DNA from 2 places in the Athalassotoga sp. genome. Region 1 is predicted to be linked to the other one. Evidence: riboswitches for the same ligand, from Rfam matches in the RefSeq annotation. Region 1 holds a riboswitch; the other holds the start of a gene.

Region 1 (5,499 bases):
GCAACATCGTCAAATTTTTTCTTCTTTGATTTTGCATCTCCGACTGTTAGAATTCTCAGCGTTCCAAAGTGGTCTCAAGGTGCGGTTGTTTACGAGATCTTTCCCGAAAGGTTCTGGGACGGCAATCCGTCTAATAACCCTCCTGGCACCTTGCCATGGGGTGGAACTCCAACAAACACAGATTTTTTTGGAGGCGATCTGAGAGGGATAATAGATCATCTCGATTACTTAAAGTCACTTGACATTAACGAACTTTACACGACTCCTATTTTCGAAGCACCGTCAAATCACAAATATGACACGCAGAATTACATGGAAATAGATCCGCATTTCGGAACGCTCAAAACCTTTGAAGAACTTTCCGGAGATCTTAACAAAGATGATATTCACTGGATACTTGACGGCGTTTTCAATCACACGGGCACGCAATTTTTCGCCTTTCAGAATCTTTTGAAATATCAACAAAATTCGCCTTACAAGGATTGGTATTTTGTGCTTAAATATCCCGTTATCGAAATGCCGGGGTATTACAGAACATTCCAGGATTACGCGTCTTTACCGAAATTAAACGTCATGAATCCTGACGTTCAAAAATACCTCAAAGGGGTCATAGATTACTGGACTTCAAAAGGAATAAGCGGTTGGAGAATAGATTCGGCAAATGTCATAGCCAATCAATTCCTTGTCGATCTTTATGGATGGATTCATGAAGTCAATCCGGATTCATTGGATGTTGCCGAGATATGGACTAACACATCTCAATGGTTTGATGAAGGTGCCTTTAACTCTGTGATGAATTATCTTTTCCAAAGTGCCGCTTACAATTTTATAATTTACGGATCCGGTGCAAATGCTTTCGTCAACAACACGAATTCGTATCTTAACACCTATCCACCTCAACTTTGGAATTCACTTTGGAATCTAATAGATAGTCAGGACACTCCGAGGGCTTTGACGGCTGCAAATGGTGATCTTAACAAGATGATGGCGCTTGTCGGTTTACAGATGACCTTTCCGGGAGCACCTATGATATATTATGGAGATGAAATAGGTATGACAGGCGGTAACGATCCGCTGAATCGTGGTTGTATGATTTGGGATAAAAGTAAATGGAACATGAAACTCTTTGACTGGTACAAACTTTTGATAAATATACATGAAACGAATCCGGCGCTAAGATACGGAAATTACCTTCCAATTGTTATGGATAAAGATGTTTTGGGCTTCGAAAGAACTTACGAGGGTCAAACTCTTTACGTTTTCATAAATGGCGGAAGTACGGTTCAAAAGGTCTCAACTCCACTTTATGGAAAATTTGAGAATCTTGTTGATGAAACGATGATCGGTGGCTCTGAGAGTGGTTTGAATTTAACGATGCAACCATATCAGGTTATGATCCTCGAAATTAAATAACAAATAGCATTTGAAATTGTTTCTAATGGTTCGTTGTCAAATTTCAATTGCCAATTTAACTGGAGGTGATTGTGTGAAGAACTTCATCTTTTTGGTTTTGGGAATGATTTTGTTGTTTTCCGTGAGTTTTGCCGCCACGAATTTGCTTGTCTACGATCAAATGGCGCTTGTTTATTCAAATGCCGCAATCAAAAATGGAAACGATTCGTTTATGATTCCGACCACAAATGGTGCGATGCCGGAATCACTTGTCACATCTTCAAGTGTTTCTTACAGGTACCATGCTGCCGAATCTTACAGCCTTGACTATCTTCTTAAAAGGTTTCTTGGTACGACGGTGCAGTTTCAATTTACAGACAGTTCAACGACAGTCGTAAAAAATGTACGCATACTTTCTTCGAATCCTATTATAATTCAAACAATTGACGGCGGAAAGGTATATTTCTCTCCGTCGGGTCAATTCATCTTTCCATCTCTTCCACAAATCGACTCTCAAAACTATTTTCTTGTTTCGACAAATGCTTCGTCCATTTCCTATTCTTACTTGACCAACGGGATAGGCTGGAAAGCCTATTACACGCTCAACGTGGATAACAGTTCTATGAACGGTGAAATAGAAATATGGAACAAAACGGATACGACTTTCAAAGATTTCAACCTTGCTTTTCTTTCTGGAAATCCATTCACATCAAACACTTCTCAGCCTCAAATGACAAAAACTTTCGCTGCCGCGTATACGCCTTCGCCTTCAATGCCACAGGTGCAAAGTGTCGAAGGATATAAAATTTACAATTACGGTAAGGTAGACGAACTTGATTCGAACAATGCGATCTTTCTGCCTTTGTTTTCCAAAAACGTGAAATTGGCTAAATTGAACATCGTCTACAATCCATCGCAAAATCTCACAAATGCCGTTCAAGTTGTAAAAATAGATCATGACTTTGCCATACCGGCAGGTGTGGTCAGCCTTTACACGACAAAAGATGGCATGACTTACTTCCTTGGACAGACAAACATCACCGATACGGCATCGATGGTTTCGCTTGACCTTCAATACGGTCAGAATTTTGATTTGAGTGCAAAACAAGTCGAAACTCAAAGAACGATGGTCACAAAAGACCTTTACGGTTATACCTATCAGATAACGGCCGTTAATTCATCTTCAAATACCCAAAGTTTATGGATATACATTTCAATTCCGCCAGATGCGATTGTAACTTCAACTCCGACAGGCATTCAATTTGAAAGACCATCGACAACGCAGATACGTTTTCTTGTTGATTTAAAACCAAATTCGGAGGAAGTGTTCACTTACGGATTACAAACAAGTTATTGAGGAACTTAAAAGACTCAGAACTTTTATGGTGAGCCGTCGGAGGACGGCTCACATAGAAAGAATGGAAGAAGATGCGGTGATTTTGGCAGAGAAACACAATATCGATCTGGAAAAATTGATGATTTGCGTTGACGCACATGATCTTTTTCGCGATGTCGATCCAGCCAAACTGAAAAAAATGGCCATTGCATGGAACATCGGAATGACACAAATTGAGGAACGCCTTCCAATTTTACTTCATGGCAAAATCTCGGCCGAATATCTGAGAAGACGTTTCAAGATAACAGATGAAGAAATTCTTAACGCCGTTGCTTATCATACATCCGGAATTCCCACCAATTCAACGATTGTCATGGCGATGCTTATACTTGACTCAACCGAATCGGGAAGAGAATTTGAAGGTGTTGAAGAATTAAGATCGATATCGATGAATTCTTTAATTAAAGGATATGAGGCCATAATCAAAAACAAACTCATTTATGCCGTTACAAATGATCTTTTGGTGTTACCGGAAACAGTCGACACTTGGAACAGTTTAAGGGGATAAAATTGAAAAATTTAATTCTTGTCTTATCCGTAATTTCTCTGGCATTTGGAATTTTTATTTTTTCTATTTTGCTTTATCCTTTTTTTCAAATGGGATTTAGCACCATAGCAAATGAATATCCAAACTCTAAAGTTTACATGCTTTCTTTGATAGTAGACAATTCTGGCATTTCTTCCGTAGAGATAGTCGGCATGGATCTTACGACTAAAAATCTTGTAATAGTAAGTGTTCCAAAAGACCTTACGTTTAACGGACAGACTATCTCAAACATTTATCAAACGTACGGGATAAAAAAGATGGAAGAGGCCATTGAAAAAGGAAGCGGAATTAAACTTACAGATTACATGATATCAACGAAAAGTAGCCTTAAAAATTATGAAAGCGGGTTAAATTACAACACCATAGGTGATTTTTTAAACAACCTTGAAAAAAATTCCAAATTAGGAGATCCCATCTCGATCTTTTATGCTTTCAACAGTTTTTCGAATAATTTCACAAGTACCATAACACTCACGAGATTCATAAGACTTTTGAGATTTATCCAGACAAAGCCGGTTATTTCAACCATATCTTATCCTTCGATCTATCTCAACGGTTCTATTGTAACGGATGAAGGAGAATTGAAAAATTTTTCGATGGAAATGGAAAATTGTGCTCCATTTCATAATCCGTTCTCTATAAAACCTGTGATCGTGAATTGTACCGGTGAAGACACGTCAATTTTTTATCAAGATAACTGGGGTAAATGGTCTAAGAACGGCTACAATTTTGAGATAATTCCCGAAACATGTGACGACTTTTCTGGAGAAAACCTTGTGCTTGTCCTTTCAGATGCCGCATGGAAGACGTCTGCGCTTAAGTCTGCTTTGTCAAAGATATACCCTAAATTGGATTTTAAATTTATGAACGAAAATGATCCGAACTTTTTGAAAAATTACTACATGATAAGCAACTGGGCTGCTTCAAACAGGTATTACACGCTCGGAAATTATGATTTTGTAGTTTTGCTTGGATCTTAAACTATACTAAATCTCTTTTAAAAGTGAAATGCAAATTTAATTTTGGCGGAGAGCAGGATGAAGTGCACAACTCAACTTGAATTAGTTCTGATTTTGTGGTAGAATTTTTTTGAAACAGGTTTTGAATAGGGAAGTTCGGTGAAAATCCGACGCGGTCCCGCCACTGTAACCGGAAACGATGTCTGCAAAATGCCACTGGGAAACTGGGAAGGCGCAGATTGAGGATGACCCGGAAGTCAGGAGACCTGCCTGTTTCGAATCGAACCTGATTTAACACTCGGGAAAGTGTTTGGTATGGTAAAAATGGGAACCAGCCGACTTTTTGTCGGCATTAATTTTTTTAAGGAGGGATTTTTGTGAAAAGATTTGTCGTTTTATCGTTGATTTCAGTGCTTTTCGTAATGGCAGTCTTTGCGTCTTACTATCCTGTGACACTCGTTGATGATGCAGGTAATGTGGTAACCATTCAAAGTACACCGATGAGGGTTATCGATGCCGCTCCATCTGTAACGGATTTCATGTTGAAACTTGGTTATGCCGACAGAATAGTGGGCGTTACACAGTATGATGCTTACACAAAGGCACAGAACATAGGGTTACTTTATCCTCTTGATCTTGAAAAAATAATTTCTTTGAAACCGGATATAGTTTTTCTCTTCGGTGGCTTTCAACTTCCCCAATATGCAAGCCTGAAAAAATTAGGCGTAACGTCTTTTGTGCTGAATGCCAACAGCCTTAACGGTGTTTACCGTGACGTCATGGATGTTGCGACTATCATGGGAGATCCACAAAGAGGAGAAATGCTTGTCAACAAATTGCAATCTGTGGAATCAAAGATTGAAAATGCCGCTTATACAATCCCGCTCGATAAAAGACCAACCGTTTTCTATGGAACACCGGGAAAAGAAATATGGACGGCTGGAATGGGTTCTTTTTTAAATGAGATAATATCTTTGGCCGGTGGTGTGAATATAACAGGTAATTATGCCGGACCAAATGGTTGGTTACCTGTCAGTCCTGAATTTGTTGTTGCCCAAAATCCGGATATAATTTTGGTTCCATATTATGTGTCCGGAGGAGAAAAGGCTGCGATAGAACAGTTTGATACATATCCTCCATTTGCAGATCTTAAAGCCGTCAAGATGGGACATGTCTATGCGATAAATGGGAATATCGCATCCCAG
Region 2 (5,499 bases), on a different contig from region 1:
TTGTCTTACATATTCCTTGCCATTCCGATCGTGTGGTCAGTGCTGCTTGAATTTTATCTTGTCAGATCTTCGATGGGAAGAGGCATTCTCTACACATTAACGATGAGAATAGGGAGAGATTTTGTCTTTTTTTTGGTGATTGCGTTTATCTTCAGGAGATGGTTTTTGTGAACATCGGTATGATGAGTGATACATACATCCCGCAAATAAACGGCGTTGCCACGTCGGTTCATCTTTTCAAGGAATATCTTGAAGAAATGGGAAATAACGTTTACGTTTTTGCTCCCGTCGTTCCTTCAAACGAAAATCACGCTTTCAAGGTAAGTGGGTTAAAATTCTTTTTTGAGCCCCAGCACAGATTTGCCATACCTTTGTCTCAAAAAATACTGAAATTATCATTAAAATTGGATCTTGAGATGGTTCATTCTCACGCTCCTTTCAGCATGGGTTTTCAAGCGATAAGGTTAAGCGAAAAAATCGGAATTCCGCACATACACACCTATCATACGCTTTTAACCGAATACAGGCATTACCTTCCGATGCCACTGAGGCCAACGGAAAAAGCCGTAAAGGAATTCAGCATGTGGTTTTGCAACATGACAGATGCGGTTATCGCTCCAACTGAAAAGATAAAGACTGAACTTATGGATTACGGTGTGAAAGCACCCATTTACACGCTTCCAACTGGTATAGATGTAAAAAATTTTCAGAGAGGCTTAAGATATTCGATAAGAGAAAAACACGGCATACCTCCAAATGATAAAATCATACTTTTTGTGGGACGGGTGGCAAAAGAAAAAAATATTCTTTTCTTGATAGACACTTTTTTCGAACTTCACAAAAGAATTGACAACACAACGCTTTTGATAGTTGGAGATGGTCCAGAAAAACAAGAAATAATTCACAAAGTGTCACACCTTGGTATAAGAAATAAAGTTGTATTTGCAGGTTACATAACAAGAGAAGATATAATAGAATATTACAGACAATCGGATCTATTCGCTTTTGCTTCAATTACGGAAACGCAAGGTCTCGTCGTTTTGGAAGCACTTTCAGCAGGACTTCCGGTAGTCGCCGTGGCAAAGGAAGGAATTGCGGATGTACTTGTCGAGGGCAAAGGGTGTTTGCTCGTGGAAGAACCACTTATAAAACCTTTCGTGGATAAAATGGAGAACATTTTAAAAGATAGAAATTTGAGGTTAAGGCTCTCAGACGAAGGTGTGAATTACGTTAACCAAAATTGGTCAATGGACACGATGGCCAAACGTTTGCAAGATATATACCATGAAACCGCAGAACTTTCAAAAAAAAGGAGGAAGATATATGGTACCAAATCTTTTTTTACTTATCTACACGACATCGGATTACGGTTTTTCTAACAACTCTTTGGTATACCGTCAAAACAAATCCGAAATTCAAAAGGCCGTACTCTGGACTATTCTTATAGGTCTCGCCCTTTCATTTAATTTACTTGTTTTTCAGACAGGAATGATCGCGATACTTACCTACATAATCATAACGGCGGGGCTTACATTCTTAAAACCGAGAAGCGATAAATTGTCTTGGTACCTTGGAATGGAATTCCTGAATCTTGGCGTTGCGCTGCTTTTCACATTTCTCTTCAGCGCTTTCATCGCCGAACACAATTACATAGAACCACCATTCATAAATTATCTTTTTGGGCTTGTTCTGTCTTCTGTTGTACTCGCCGATATTTTTAGAAGATCCAATTTGATAGACATCAAATCCAACGATGCAGATGGAAATTTTGAAAGAATTCTGATCTTCATATTCATAATGGCACTTCAATGGTGGTATTTGGCGATAGTGCTTGCCGGAATGTTGATTTACAGGTTGATAAGATACAGAAAATTCGATAAAACATGGATTATAAGTCCTTTGGCCGGAGTGGGACTTTCATTTCTTTGGCTTTTGTTAATGAACTTTGGTCTGATTTAATTTCTTTAAAAGTGAAATGCAAATTTGAGTTTGGCGGAGAGCAGGATGCCACGATCAGCGAACAGTGACGAGTAAACAGTAAAGGGTGAGATGAAAAGTTTTTCTGATTACGGATCACGCGTTACGCGTCACAAATTTCTCTAATGTCTGATCCCTAATCTCTGTTTTTTCTACCTGCCATTAGGGACACCTGCCGGAGCGATTATTCGGAATTTAAAACTGGTTCAGTATATAATTTTTAAAAAAATAAGAGCCCTAATAAAGGGCTCTTTTCTATAATTAAGGGGGATAGGGGGTATTTCACTACATTAGACGGATCAAATCATCTTTTGTTCAAAGGAAAATGGCATTTGACAAGATGACCTTCTGATATTTCAAAAAATTGAGGCTCTTCCACTTTGCATATTTCCTTTGCGTAAGGACATCTTGAATGAAATCTACATCCGGCCGGAGGTTTGACGAGATCAGGAACGCTCCCGGGTATACCTACAAGTTTGTCTTTGTTGTGACATCAAGCGAGGAAGTCGGTTCATCTGAACGGTATAATCGTCAATCTTTTTTACCATTTCATTCATGTTGTCTGAATTCAGACCAAGCGACTCGAAAAGCCAAACCGGAGATTTTTTCAACTGTAAGACACGTTCAACCGAATAAACAACAGCATCGGCATTCAGCGGATCTCCATTTGCAAAATTTACACTCTTTCGAATGTGAAAGGTCCATGTTTTACCGTCCTGTCGAAATTTGAATTTTGTTTGGTATATAACATCTTGACATTTCCTTTCTAAGGTGCTACGCTATAATCAGTATTACACATACTTGGTCATGATTTTGAGAACCGTGGGGCACACGGGGATAGTTCGTTGATACTTAGCACAGGAGTGCTATTGAGCGAGAAGCCCCTACTTCTATAAGTGGTTGGAGCATGTCATTCAACAGGTACTTTGTTCAAAAGGAAAGTTAGGTGAAAAACCGACGCGGTCCCGCCGCTGTAACCGAAGACGATCTTTGCAAGATGCCACTGGGAAACTGGGAAGGCGCAAAGGGAGAATGACTCGGAAGCCAGAAGACCTGCCTGTTGACCATAACTCGAGGAAGTATTGGCATGATCAAAAGGGAATCGGCCGACATTTTGTCGGTCTTTATTTTTTTTAGGAAGGTGATTGAATTGGAAAAGGGATACATTCAAGTTTACACGGGAAATGGCAAAGGAAAAACAACGGCTGCAATAGGTTTGTGCATGAGGGCTTTCGGAGCGGGGCTCAAAATTTCATTTATCCAATTTGTCAAAGGCAGGTACACAAGCGAGATGAAAGCCTTTGAAGAACTCAAAATAGAATTCTTTCAAGGAGGACTACCGGAATTCATAATAGGAAAGCCCGAAAAAAAAGACATCGATGCCGCTTTAAAGACGTTGAATCTGGCAAGAGAAAAGGTGTCTTCCGGAAAATACGATATTGTCATACTTGATGAGTTAAATGTGGCTGTTTACCTTGGCCTTATCTCCGAAAAAGATGTCATCGATTTGCTGAATTCAAAATCTCAAAACACAGAGGTAGTTTTGACTGGAAGATACGCAACTCAAAAGATAATGGATATGGCCGATCTTGTGACCGAAATGCACGAAGTAAAGCATTATTACACAAAAGGCGTCGGGCAAAGAACTGGCATAGAGGTATGATGTGTCGGTTTTGATGGTTCAGGGGACATCTTCCGGTGTTGGAAAATCTCTTATCGTGGCAGCCCTTTGCAGACATTTCAAAAGGATGGGATTGACGGTTGCACCTTTTAAATCTCAAAACATGTCTTTGAATTCGGCCGTAAGCATAGAAGGCGGTGAAATGGCAAGATCTCAATACGTTCAATCGATAGCGTGTGAAGAGATACCTTCGGTAAAGATGAATCCAATCCTTTTGAAACCCGAGACGAACGGATCGCAGATCATCGTGCTTGGCAAGCCCTATGGGTATTCAGGTGCAAAAGATTACATGAAATCGAAAAAAGCCGAATTGCTCTCGCTAAGCGTTGATGCTTTGCGTGCTTTGATGAATACCCATGATCTGGTCGTAATAGAGGGTGCCGGAAGTCCTGCGGAGATAAACATCAAAGATCGCGATATCGTCAACATGAAAATAGCCCAATCGGTAAATGCCCCAGTGATTCTTGTCGCTGACATAGAAAGGGGCGGCGCTTTCGCTCAAATAACCGGAACAATTGAATTACTCGAAGAAGATGAAAAGAAATTTGTCAAAGGATATATTTTCAACAAATTCATGGGAGACAAGTCGCTGCTTGAAGATTATCCTGAAAGACTCGCGAGAAAGTATAACATCGAATTTTTTGGAACTATGCCCTACATCAAGCACAAAATACCGGAAGAAGATTCCATGATAGATTGGGAAAAAGATGGAGAAGGCGATCTTTCGGTTGATGTAATTCATCTTCCACATATTTCAAACTTCGACGATTTCGATCCTTTGCTTTGGAATACCCGTGTTCACTTCATTGAAAATGGAAAATTGGATGGAGATATCGTTGTGATACCGGGCACGAAGATGACAATTGAAGATTTAGAATGGTTAAAAGAAAGAGGACTCGATTCTGAGATAAAATCGGCCGCCAAAAGAGGATCGTACGTAGTCGGCATATGCGGAGGCTATCAGATGATCGGAGAAGAAATTTCGGATGGTCAAAGACGTGTTGAAGGCATGAATCTTGTACCTGTGAAAACTGAATTTGTGGAAGAAAAACGTATATCAAACCTTAAGGGCCACGAAAAGTTTACCGGAAATGACATTGAAATAGAAGGATATGAAGTTCACCACGGAATTTCGCGTTACACCTCTTCGATTTCCCCTTTTGCCGTGGTTGAGAATGTAAATGGGAAGAATTCGAATTATGAAGATGGCTACGTTAAAGGTAAGATCTTTGGAACGTATTTTCACGGCCTTTTCAGAAATTTCGATTTTACCCAAGAATTTTTGAACATGGTAAGAAGAGAAAAAGGTCTTGAAGAAAGAAAGATAATAACATCATCCCTTACAGAGGAAATAGACAGATTCACAGATCTTTTTGAATCAAACATTGACGTGAAGAGCATAGAAAAATTGATATGAAATTTTTTATGCCGGATCCGTTGACTTTCCTTTTAGCCTTGATGATAGATCTTTTGATAGGCGAATATCCGAATGCCATTCATCCGGTCGTTTGGATGGGAAAGCTCGTCAAATATTTCGATAAAGATGCAAAGTCAAATGCTGTAAGGTTTATTTACGGCACAATGCTTTTGATCCTAAATGTTGCAATATGGGCTTCCGTCGGAATTTCGATCATGTTTATTCCCGGTCTCATAGGGATCTTAACGCAGGCATTGCTTTTAAAATCAACTTTTTCGATCCGCGGATTGTATGCCCATGTTAAAAGGTGCAGGGTAGAAGATGATGAAAAAATGAGACATTCTGTTTCTATGATAGTAAGCAGGGATACGTCAAAACTTGACAGATGGCATCTTATATCGGCAGCACTTGAGAGTTTGTCAGA

Evidence for each region. A riboswitch is a leader RNA that binds a small molecule or an ion and turns the genes downstream of it on or off. The one in region 1 is predicted to bind cobalamin.
Region 2: linked by a shared signal. The riboswitch ahead of cobO (cob(I)yrinic acid a,c-diamide adenosyltransferase) and the one ahead of ACP5NR_RS01245 (ABC transporter substrate-binding protein) in region 1 are both predicted to bind cobalamin.

What each region holds. Positions count from the first base shown of each region.
Region 1 covers NZ_JBMFWB010000002.1:95,302-100,800, forward strand. The annotation lists gene ACP5NR_RS01225 (alpha-amylase family glycosyl hydrolase) at 1-1,413, shown strand, start outside; gene ACP5NR_RS01230 (hypothetical protein) at 1,487-2,749, shown strand; gene yqeK (bis(5'-nucleosyl)-tetraphosphatase (symmetrical) YqeK) at 2,775-3,296, shown strand; gene ACP5NR_RS01240 (hypothetical protein) at 3,299-4,315, shown strand; cobalamin riboswitch at 4,415-4,582, shown strand; gene ACP5NR_RS01245 (ABC transporter substrate-binding protein) at 4,672-5,499, shown strand, end outside.
Region 2 covers NZ_JBMFWB010000003.1:85,399-90,897, forward strand. The annotation lists gene ACP5NR_RS01760 (hypothetical protein) at 1-171, shown strand, start outside; gene ACP5NR_RS01765 (glycosyltransferase family 4 protein) at 168-1,379, shown strand; gene ACP5NR_RS01770 (hypothetical protein) at 1,324-1,959, shown strand; partial or broken gene ACP5NR_RS01775 (oligopeptide/dipeptide ABC transporter ATP-binding protein) at 2,282-2,461, opposite strand; gene ACP5NR_RS01780 (ABC transporter substrate-binding protein) at 2,424-2,723, opposite strand; cobalamin riboswitch at 2,880-3,052, shown strand; gene cobO (cob(I)yrinic acid a,c-diamide adenosyltransferase) at 3,128-3,640, shown strand; gene ACP5NR_RS01790 (cobyric acid synthase) at 3,654-5,075, shown strand; gene cbiB (adenosylcobinamide-phosphate synthase CbiB) at 5,072-5,499, shown strand, end outside.